2 regions of the Citrobacter sp. ANG330 genome follow, and region 2 is predicted to be linked to the other one. Evidence: predicted binding sites of a transcription regulator. Region 2 holds the regulator's gene; the other holds the start of a gene.
The links. The regulator Fur, encoded in region 2, represses iron uptake genes when iron is present. The targets are predictions, from matches to a motif close to ATAATAATGAGAACNACTATCAA.

Region 1: a site for Fur is predicted at 1,792-1,814, ahead of feoA (ferrous iron transporter A). Genes of this name have one in related genera too.

Annotation. Positions count from the first base shown of each region.
Region 1 covers NZ_JASJUI010000010.1:100,301-104,730, reverse strand. The annotation lists gene QNN88_RS19085 (Tex family protein) at 1-1,552, shown strand, start outside; gene feoA (ferrous iron transporter A) at 1,926-2,153, shown strand; gene feoB (Fe(2+) transporter permease subunit FeoB) at 2,172-4,430, shown strand, end outside.
Region 2 covers NZ_JASJUI010000004.1:421,725-426,154, reverse strand. The annotation lists gene ybfF (esterase) at 1-551, shown strand, start outside; gene ybfE (LexA regulated protein) at 680-973, shown strand; gene fldA (flavodoxin FldA) at 1,123-1,653, shown strand; gene fur (ferric iron uptake transcriptional regulator) at 1,934-2,380, shown strand; gene tcuR (tricarballylate utilization LysR family transcriptional regulator TcuR) at 2,511-3,437, shown strand; gene tcuA (FAD-dependent tricarballylate dehydrogenase TcuA) at 3,535-4,430, shown strand, end outside.

The sequences.
Region 1 (4,430 bases), on a different contig from region 2:
GATCATTATGGATCACCTCGATCTGCGTCTGAACAACGCACCGGCAGACAGCTGGCGCAAAGGCGTGGTGAGCTGGACGTGGCGTATCAAGGTGTTGATGCATCTCGAAACCGAGTTGATGGGAACCGTCCGCGAACGCGCGGAAGACGAAGCGATTAATGTATTCGCCCGTAACCTTCACGACCTGCTGATGGCGGCACCAGCGGGCCTGCGCGCCACTATGGGTCTTGATCCAGGTCTGCGTACCGGGGTGAAAGTTGCGGTGGTGGACGGCACCGGTAAGCTGGTCGCCACTGATACCATCTATCCTCATACCGGCCAGGCAGCGAAAGCCGCCGTGGCGGTGGCTGCACTGTGTGAAAAGTACAATGTGGAACTGGTGGCGATTGGTAACGGCACCGCCTCGCGTGAAACCGAACGCTTCTTCCTCGACGTGCAGAAGCAGTTCCCGAAAGTCACAGCGCAGAAAGTGATTGTCAGTGAAGCCGGAGCATCGGTCTATTCTGCGTCTGAACTGGCGGCACAGGAATTTCCGGATCTTGACGTCTCTTTGCGCGGCGCGGTATCCATCGCGCGTCGTCTGCAGGATCCCCTCGCCGAACTGGTGAAAATCGATCCGAAATCCATCGGGGTTGGCCAGTATCAGCATGATGTCAGCCAGACTCAGCTGGCCCGAAAGCTGGACGCGGTGGTGGAAGACTGCGTGAACGCCGTTGGCGTTGATTTGAATACGGCATCGGTTCCGCTGTTGACGCGTGTAGCCGGTCTGACCCGCATGATGGCGCAGAATATCGTGGCCTGGCGCGACGAGAACGGGCAGTTCCAGAATCGTCAGCAACTGCTGAAAGTCAGCCGTCTGGGGCCAAAAGCCTTCGAACAGTGCGCAGGCTTCCTGCGTATTAACCACGGCGATAACCCGCTGGATGCGTCCACCGTTCACCCGGAAGCGTATCCGGTTGTGGAACGTATTCTGGCGGCAACGCAACAGGCCCTGAAAGACCTGATGGGCAACAGCAGCGAACTACGCAATCTGAAAGCCGTCGACTTCACCGACGACAAGTTCGGTGTTCCGACCGTCAGCGATATCATTAAAGAGCTGGAGAAACCGGGTCGTGACCCGCGTCCGGAGTTCAAAACCGCCCAGTTCGCCGATGGCGTTGAAACCATGAATGACCTGCAGCCGGGGATGATTCTGGAAGGCGCGGTGACTAACGTCACCAACTTCGGCGCATTTGTGGATATTGGCGTACATCAGGATGGACTGGTCCATATCTCATCGCTGTCGAACAAGTTCGTCGACGATCCGCACACCGTGGTGAAAGCAGGCGATATCGTGAAGGTGAAAGTGCTGGAAGTTGATCTGCAGCGCAAGCGTATTGCCCTGACGATGCGTCTGGACGAACAGCCTGGTGAAACCAATGCCCGTCGTGGCGGCGGCGGAAACGACCGTCCGGCAGCGAAAGCAGCAAAACCGCGTAGTCGTGAAGCGCAGCCTGCTGGTAACAGCGCGATGATGGATGCGCTGGCAGCAGCAATGGGTAAAAAACGTTAAGTTTGGATCATGTGCCGGATAGCGGTGGAAACATCCTGTCCGGCATATTTACGCTGTTCTCTCGCCACCGCATTAAACTTTTCACTTCGTTAACAGATGAAACCTTAATTAAACATTAACAACGTTCATTTATTAATAATTCAAATCATTTTACCTGACAGTTATTATTTTTGAGCCATATCAAAAATAACGCAGATTATTATTCAAACCAACATTCCGTCACATTTAATCGGTTGAAGATAAAAACCATTCTCATTATCATTGCATTGTTGATTATTTACTCTTTCCTTCGTTGGCTAATCATCTGGTCTCATGCCGCGCCTCTTTGCCCCATGAGGTAAACATCCAGTTAGCGAGAAACAAGTAGGTTCTTATGCAATTTGCTCCAGATACTGCGTGGAAAATCACCGGCTTTTCCCGAGAAATAAGTCCTGCATACCGTCAGAAACTGCTTTCCCTCGGCATGCTTCCGGGTTCCTCATTTAACGTGGTGCGCGTCGCCCCCCTGGGCGATCCTGTTCATATTGAGACGCGTCGTGTCAGCCTGGTATTGCGTAAAAAAGACCTGGCGTTATTAGAAGTGGAAGCGGTTTCCTGTTAATACAGTGAGTCTATAACAATGAAAAAATTAACCATTGGTTTAATTGGTAATCCAAATTCCGGCAAGACAACGTTATTTAACCAACTGACCGGCGCCCGTCAGCGCGTCGGCAACTGGGCTGGTGTCACCGTTGAACGTAAAGAGGGGCAATTCGCGACCACGGACCATCAGGTCACGCTGGTCGATCTGCCCGGCACCTATTCGCTTACCACCATCTCTTCACAAACCTCTCTGGATGAGCAGATCGCCTGCCACTATATTCTGAGCGGCGACGCCGATTTGTTAATTAACGTGGTGGATGCTTCAAACCTTGAGCGTAACCTCTATCTGACACTGCAACTGCTTGAGCTGGGCATTCCCTGCATTGTCGCCCTTAACATGCTCGACATTGCGGAAAAACAGAAAATCCGCATTGATATCGACTCCCTTTCAGCCCGTCTTGGTTGCCCGGTCGTCCCGCTGGTTTCCACCCGTGGACGCGGTATCGAAGCGCTGAAGCTGGCGATTGACCGCCACAGCAAAAATGAAAACGTCGAACTGGTACACTACGCCCAGCCGTTGCTACGTGAGGCCAATAAACTGGCGGGCGCCATGGCAAAAGAGATGCCTGCGCAACAGCGTCGTTGGCTCGGTCTGCAAATGCTGGAAGGAGACATCTACAGCCGGGCTTATGCTGGTGACGCCGCGGCGCAACTGGATATTTCTCTGGCGCATCTGAGCGACGAGATGGACGACCCGGCGCTGCATATTGCCGATGCGCGTTATCAGTGCATTGCGGCGATTTGCGATGTGGTAAGCAACACGCTGACCGCAGAACCCAGCCGCTTTACGACGGCTGTGGACAAAATCATTCTCAACCGTTTTCTGGGCCTGCCGATCTTCCTGTTTGTGATGTACCTGATGTTCCTGCTCGCCATTAACATCGGCGGCGCGCTGACCCCGATATTTGACGCCGGCTCTGTGGCGATCTTTATTCACGGTATCCAGTGGATCGGTTATACCCTTCACTTCCCGGACTGGCTGACTATCTTCCTCGCCCAGGGGCTTGGCGGCGGGATTAACACCGTTCTGCCGCTGGTTCCGCAGATCGGCATGATGTACCTGTTCCTCTCGTTCCTCGAAGACTCCGGCTACATGGCGCGGGCCGCGTTTGTGATGGACCGTCTGATGCAGGCGCTTGGACTGCCGGGCAAATCGTTCGTCCCGCTGATTGTCGGCTTTGGCTGCAACGTGCCATCGGTGATGGGGGCCCGCACCCTGGATGCGCCCCGCGAGCGTCTGATGACCATCATGATGGCACCGTTCATGTCCTGTGGGGCGCGACTGGCGATTTTCGCCGTGTTTGCCGCGGCTTTCTTCGGGCAGAACGGCGCGCTGGCGGTGTTCTCTCTGTACGTACTGGGTATTGTGATGGCGGTACTCACCGGTCTGATGCTCAAACACACCATCATGCGTGGCGAAGCCTCACCGTTTGTAATGGAACTTCCGGTTTACCACGTTCCGCATATCAAAAGTCTGATCATCCAGACCTGGCAGCGCCTGAAAGGATTTGTCCTGCGCGCCGGTAAAGTGATTGTCATTGTCAGCATATTCCTGAGTGCATTTAACAGTTTTTCGCTGAGTGGCAAGATTGTCGATAACATCAACGATTCAGCGCTGGCCTCCGTCAGCCGCGTGATTACCCCAGTCTTCAAACCGATTGGCGTTCACGAAGACAACTGGCAGGCCACGGTCGGGTTGTTCACGGGCGCAATGGCAAAAGAAGTGGTAGTGGGTACGCTCAACACGCTCTATACCGCAGAAAATATTCAGGACGAGGAATTTAATCCGGCTGAATTTCATCTTAGCGATGAATTGCTGAGCGCACTGGATGAAACCTGGCAGAGCCTGAAAGACACCTTCAGCCTGAGCGTACTGGCGAACCCGATCGAAGCCAGTAAAGGCGATGGCGAAATGGCGACCGGCGCGATGGGCGTAATGGGTGAGAAATTTGGCAGCGCGGCAGCAGCCTACAGCTACCTGATTTTCGTCCTGCTGTACGTGCCGTGTATCTCGGTAATGGGGGCAATTGCCCGTGAGTCCAGCCGCGGATGGATGGGCTTCTCCATTTTGTGGGGGCTGAACATTGCCTACTCACTGTCGACCGTATTCTACCAGGTTGCCAGCTACAGTGAGCACCCGCGTTACAGTCTGGTCTGCATACTGGCGGTGATTCTGTTTAACGTTGTGGTTCTGGGGCTGTTGCGCCGGGCGCGCAGCCGGGTGAATGTCAATCTG
Region 2 (4,430 bases):
TGGATGCGCAACAAATAGAAAAAGCCACCTTTATTGGTCACTCGATGGGGGGGAAAGCGGTGATGGCGCTCAGCGCGCTGGCCCCGGAACGCATCGATCGTTTAGTGGCCATTGATATCGCCCCGGTGGATTACCACGTCCGCCGCCACGACGAAATTTTCGCCGCCATCAACGCGGTGACGGCATCAGAGGCAAAAACCCGCCAGCAGGCGGCCGCGGTCATGCGCGAACATCTTAATGAAGAAGGCGTGATTCAATTTTTGCTGAAATCGTATGTTGACGGCGAGTGGCGCTTCAACGTACCGGTATTGTGGGAGCAATATCCGCATATTGTCGGTTGGGAGACGATTCCCGCCTGGGATCACCCGGCGCTGTTTATCCCCGGCGGCAACTCCCCTTACGTCACCGAGGCGTACCGCAATGAATTACTGGCACAGTTCCCACAAGCACGCGCGCATGTGATTGCCGGGGCTGGTCACTGGGTGCATGCCGAAAAACCGGAGGCGGTGCTGCGCGCCATCCGTCGTTATCTTAATGAAACGGCTAACTGATTAAAAACTCAGCGTCCGTGCGCGATTACGCGTGTGAACGTTGGCGCGCCTCATTCGCTGATGTATGATGGCGCGCTATCCAGCCGGGCAGAGGCCTGGCTGATTGTTTCCCCGAAGTCACCAAAATCATGGCCAAAGAACAAACGGACCGTACGACACTAGATCTGTTCGCGCACGAGCGTCGCCCGGGACGACCGAAAACCAATCCGCTTTCGCGCGATGAACAGCTGCGCATTAACAAGCGTAATCAACTCAAACGCGACAAAGTTCGCGGCCTTAAGCGTGTCGAACTCAAACTCAACGCGGAAGCTGTCGACGCGCTGAATGAGTTGGCGGAATCCCGTGAGATGAGCCGTAGTGAACTGATAGAAGAGATATTGATGGCCCAACTGGCAGCGCTGCGCGGTCAGGATCTCGCCTGAAATCCCCCCTTCTCCCACTTTCGTGTAGCACGGAGTGCACTTGTATGCGTTTGCTATTTCCGCATACCTGACTGTTCTGCTATGATTGCCCTTATCTGCGGGCAATTCGCCCCCACCATTTCAATAAGTTTCAAGAGGTTACTTTACTCATGGCAATCACTGGCATCTTTTTCGGCAGCGACACCGGGAATACCGAAAATATCGCAAAAATGATTCAAAAACAGCTTGGTAAAGACGTTGCCGATGTGCATGACATTGCAAAAAGCAGCAAGGAAGATCTCGAAGGTTATGACATTCTGCTGCTCGGCATCCCAACCTGGTACTACGGTGAAGCGCAGTGTGACTGGGATGACTTCTTCCCGACTCTCGAAGACATTGATTTTAACGGCAAACTGGTTGCGCTGTTTGGCTGTGGCGATCAGGAAGATTACGCAGAATACTTCTGCGACGCGTTAGGCACGATCCGCGATATCATTGAACCACGCGGTGCCACCATCGTGGGCCACTGGCCGACCGCCGGCTATCATTTTGAAGCCTCCAAAGGCCTGGCAGATGACGATCATTTTGTCGGTCTGGCGATTGACGAAGACCGTCAGCCGGAACTGACCGCTGAGCGCGTAGAAAAATGGGTGAAGCAGATTTCCGAAGAACTGCACCTCGACGACATCATTAACGCCTGATGTTTTGCGGCGCAGACAATGTTTGCGCCGCATCAATAGTCAGAACCAATCAAAATAATTGCTACAAATTTGTAACTTTCTTGCCCATCCCTGTACAATGTGCGGGAGTTTTTCGGTGGCGCTCTCATTTCCAGGCAATACCGACTATTTATTAACATTTGCCAGAGGCTTGCAGTTTTCATTTAGACACGGCAGTCCTATAATGAAACGCATTATCCCGAGTGCAATTTCTGTCACTTCTTGTATGAAGTGAATCGTTTAGCAACAGGACAGATTCCGCATGACTGACAACAATACCGCATTAAAGAAGGCTGGCCTGAAAGTAACGCTTCCTCGTTTAAAGATTCTGGAAGTTCTTCAGGGACCGGATAACCATCACGTCAGTGCGGAAGATTTATACAAACGACTGATCGACATGGGTGAAGAAATTGGTCTGGCGACCGTATATCGCGTGCTGAACCAGTTTGATGACGCCGGTATCGTAACCCGCCACAATTTTGAAGGCGGCAAATCCGTTTTTGAGCTGACCCAGCAGCATCATCACGATCACCTGATTTGCCTTGATTGCGGCAAAGTGATCGAATTCAGTGATGAGTCTATTGAAGCGCGCCAGCGTGAGATTGCGTCAAAGCATGGCATTCGTCTGACGAACCATAGCCTCTACCTTTACGGTCACTGCGCTGAAGGCGATTGCCGCGAAAACGAACACGCGCATGACGCGAAATAATCTGCATTATTCTGAAAAGCCAACCTGCCGGTTGGCTTTTTTTATGCCTGCTATTCCCCATTCAGCACTTTCCTCCGCCAGCATGTTGCTTTAATGTAAAATATCACCCTGCCTCACCCGGAGAATCGAAATGGAACTTCGCCAGCTACGTTATTTTGTCCGCATTGTGGAAACCGGCAGTATGGGCAGCGCGGCGCTCGATCTCGACATCGGCGTCTCTGCGCTCAGTCAGCAGATGACGCGGCTGGAAAACGAGCTTGCGATCCGCCTGTTGCAGCGAACCTCACGTGGTGTGACCCCCACTAACGCCGGTCTGGCCTTTTATTCACAGGCGCAACTGGCGCTGCGTCACGCCGATGATGCGATCCTGGCGGCTCGCGAAGCGCGGTTATCCGGACACGTCAGCGTTGGCATGGCGCCCAGCACCGCTTCCATCCTCGGAATGCCGTTTATTGACGCGATGCGGAAACACTATGCCGACGTGCGTTTGCACGTGGTGGAAAGCCTCTCCGGCAATCTGGAAAGAATGATCAACACCCGTCAGATTGATCTGGCGGTCGTGTTTCAGGAAAAGAAGATCCTGCGCTGGAGCGCCAGACCGATCCTCGAAGAGCGGCTGTTTCTGATTGGCACGTACGACCTGCTGGCGGATATTACGGATGACACCATAACCCCTGCTCAACTGGCGAATATTCCCCTGATCATGCCAAGCCAGGGCCACGGACTGCGTGGCAGACTGGAAGGCATCTGTCAGGAACACGGACTGAAGGTGAATATCGCCACGGAAATTGACGGTCTGACGTTACTGATGCGCGCCGTTCGCAGCGGACTCGGCGCCACGCTGCAACCCGGAGCGGCCATTTCACATCTTGAGAGGGAAGCGCTAAGAGTGATCGGCGTTCACAATCCTATACTCAGCCGCCCTAATTTTCTGGTCAGCCTGTCTGACGATGAACTCACCCCCGCCGGTCTTGCAGCCCGCGTGATCCTCACAAAAGTGATGCGTGAACTGGTGGAAACCGGTAGTTGGCCGGGCGCAACCCTTTACACTCACTAAACAGCTCTTTAGCTTCCCGCCATAGCGGCCGTACAACCTGTGCGTATACATTTTAATTACAAATTTAACAAATAGTTAAATGGTAATGGAGTCTACGATGGTTGATGTACTGGTGATCGGCGGCGGTAATGCCGCGTTATGTGCCGCCTTAACCGCCCGCGAGGCAGGAGCCTCGGTGTTGTTGCTAGAAGCTGCGCCCAGAGAATGGCGCGGTGGAAATTCTCAACACACGCGCAATTTACGCTGCATGCACGATGCGCCTCAGGATGTGCTGGTCGAGAGTTATCCCGAAGAGGAGTTCTGGCAGGATCTCTGGCGTGTCACCGAAGGTAATACTAATGAAGCGCTGGCGCGTCTGGTGATCCGTACCTCTTCGCAATGTCGCGACTGGATGCGTCAGCACGGTGTTAATTTTCAGCCTCCGCTTTCGGGCGCGCTGCACGTGGCGCGAACCAACGCCTTTTTCATGGGCGGCGGGAAAGCGCTGGTGAACGCCTATTATCGTAGCGCAGAAAAGCTGGGGGTACAGATTCGCTACAACACGCCGGTTCAGGCCCTCGAACTGCGCAACGGTGAGTTTGTCGCTGCCCTCGCCGGGAACGAACGCATTGAAGCCCGCGCCTGCGTCCTGGCCGCCGGCGGATTTGAATCTAATCGCGAATGGCTGCGCGAGGCCTGGGGAGAAAATGCCCGCGGCGAATGGCCGGCCGATAACTTCCTTATTCGCGGCACCCGCTTTAATCAGGGCGTTCTGCTCAAATTTATGATCGAGGCCGGAGCCGACGTCATTGGCGATCCCTCTCAGTCACATTGTGTCGCCATTGATGCCCGCGCCCCGCTGTATGACGGTGGCATTTGCACCCGCGTGGACTGTGTGTCACTTGGCGTGGTGGTCAATCGGGATGCGGAACGCTTTTACGATGAGGGCGAAGATTTCTGGCCCAAGCGCTATGCCATCTGGGGCCGACTGGTTGCCCACCAGCCCGGTCAGAT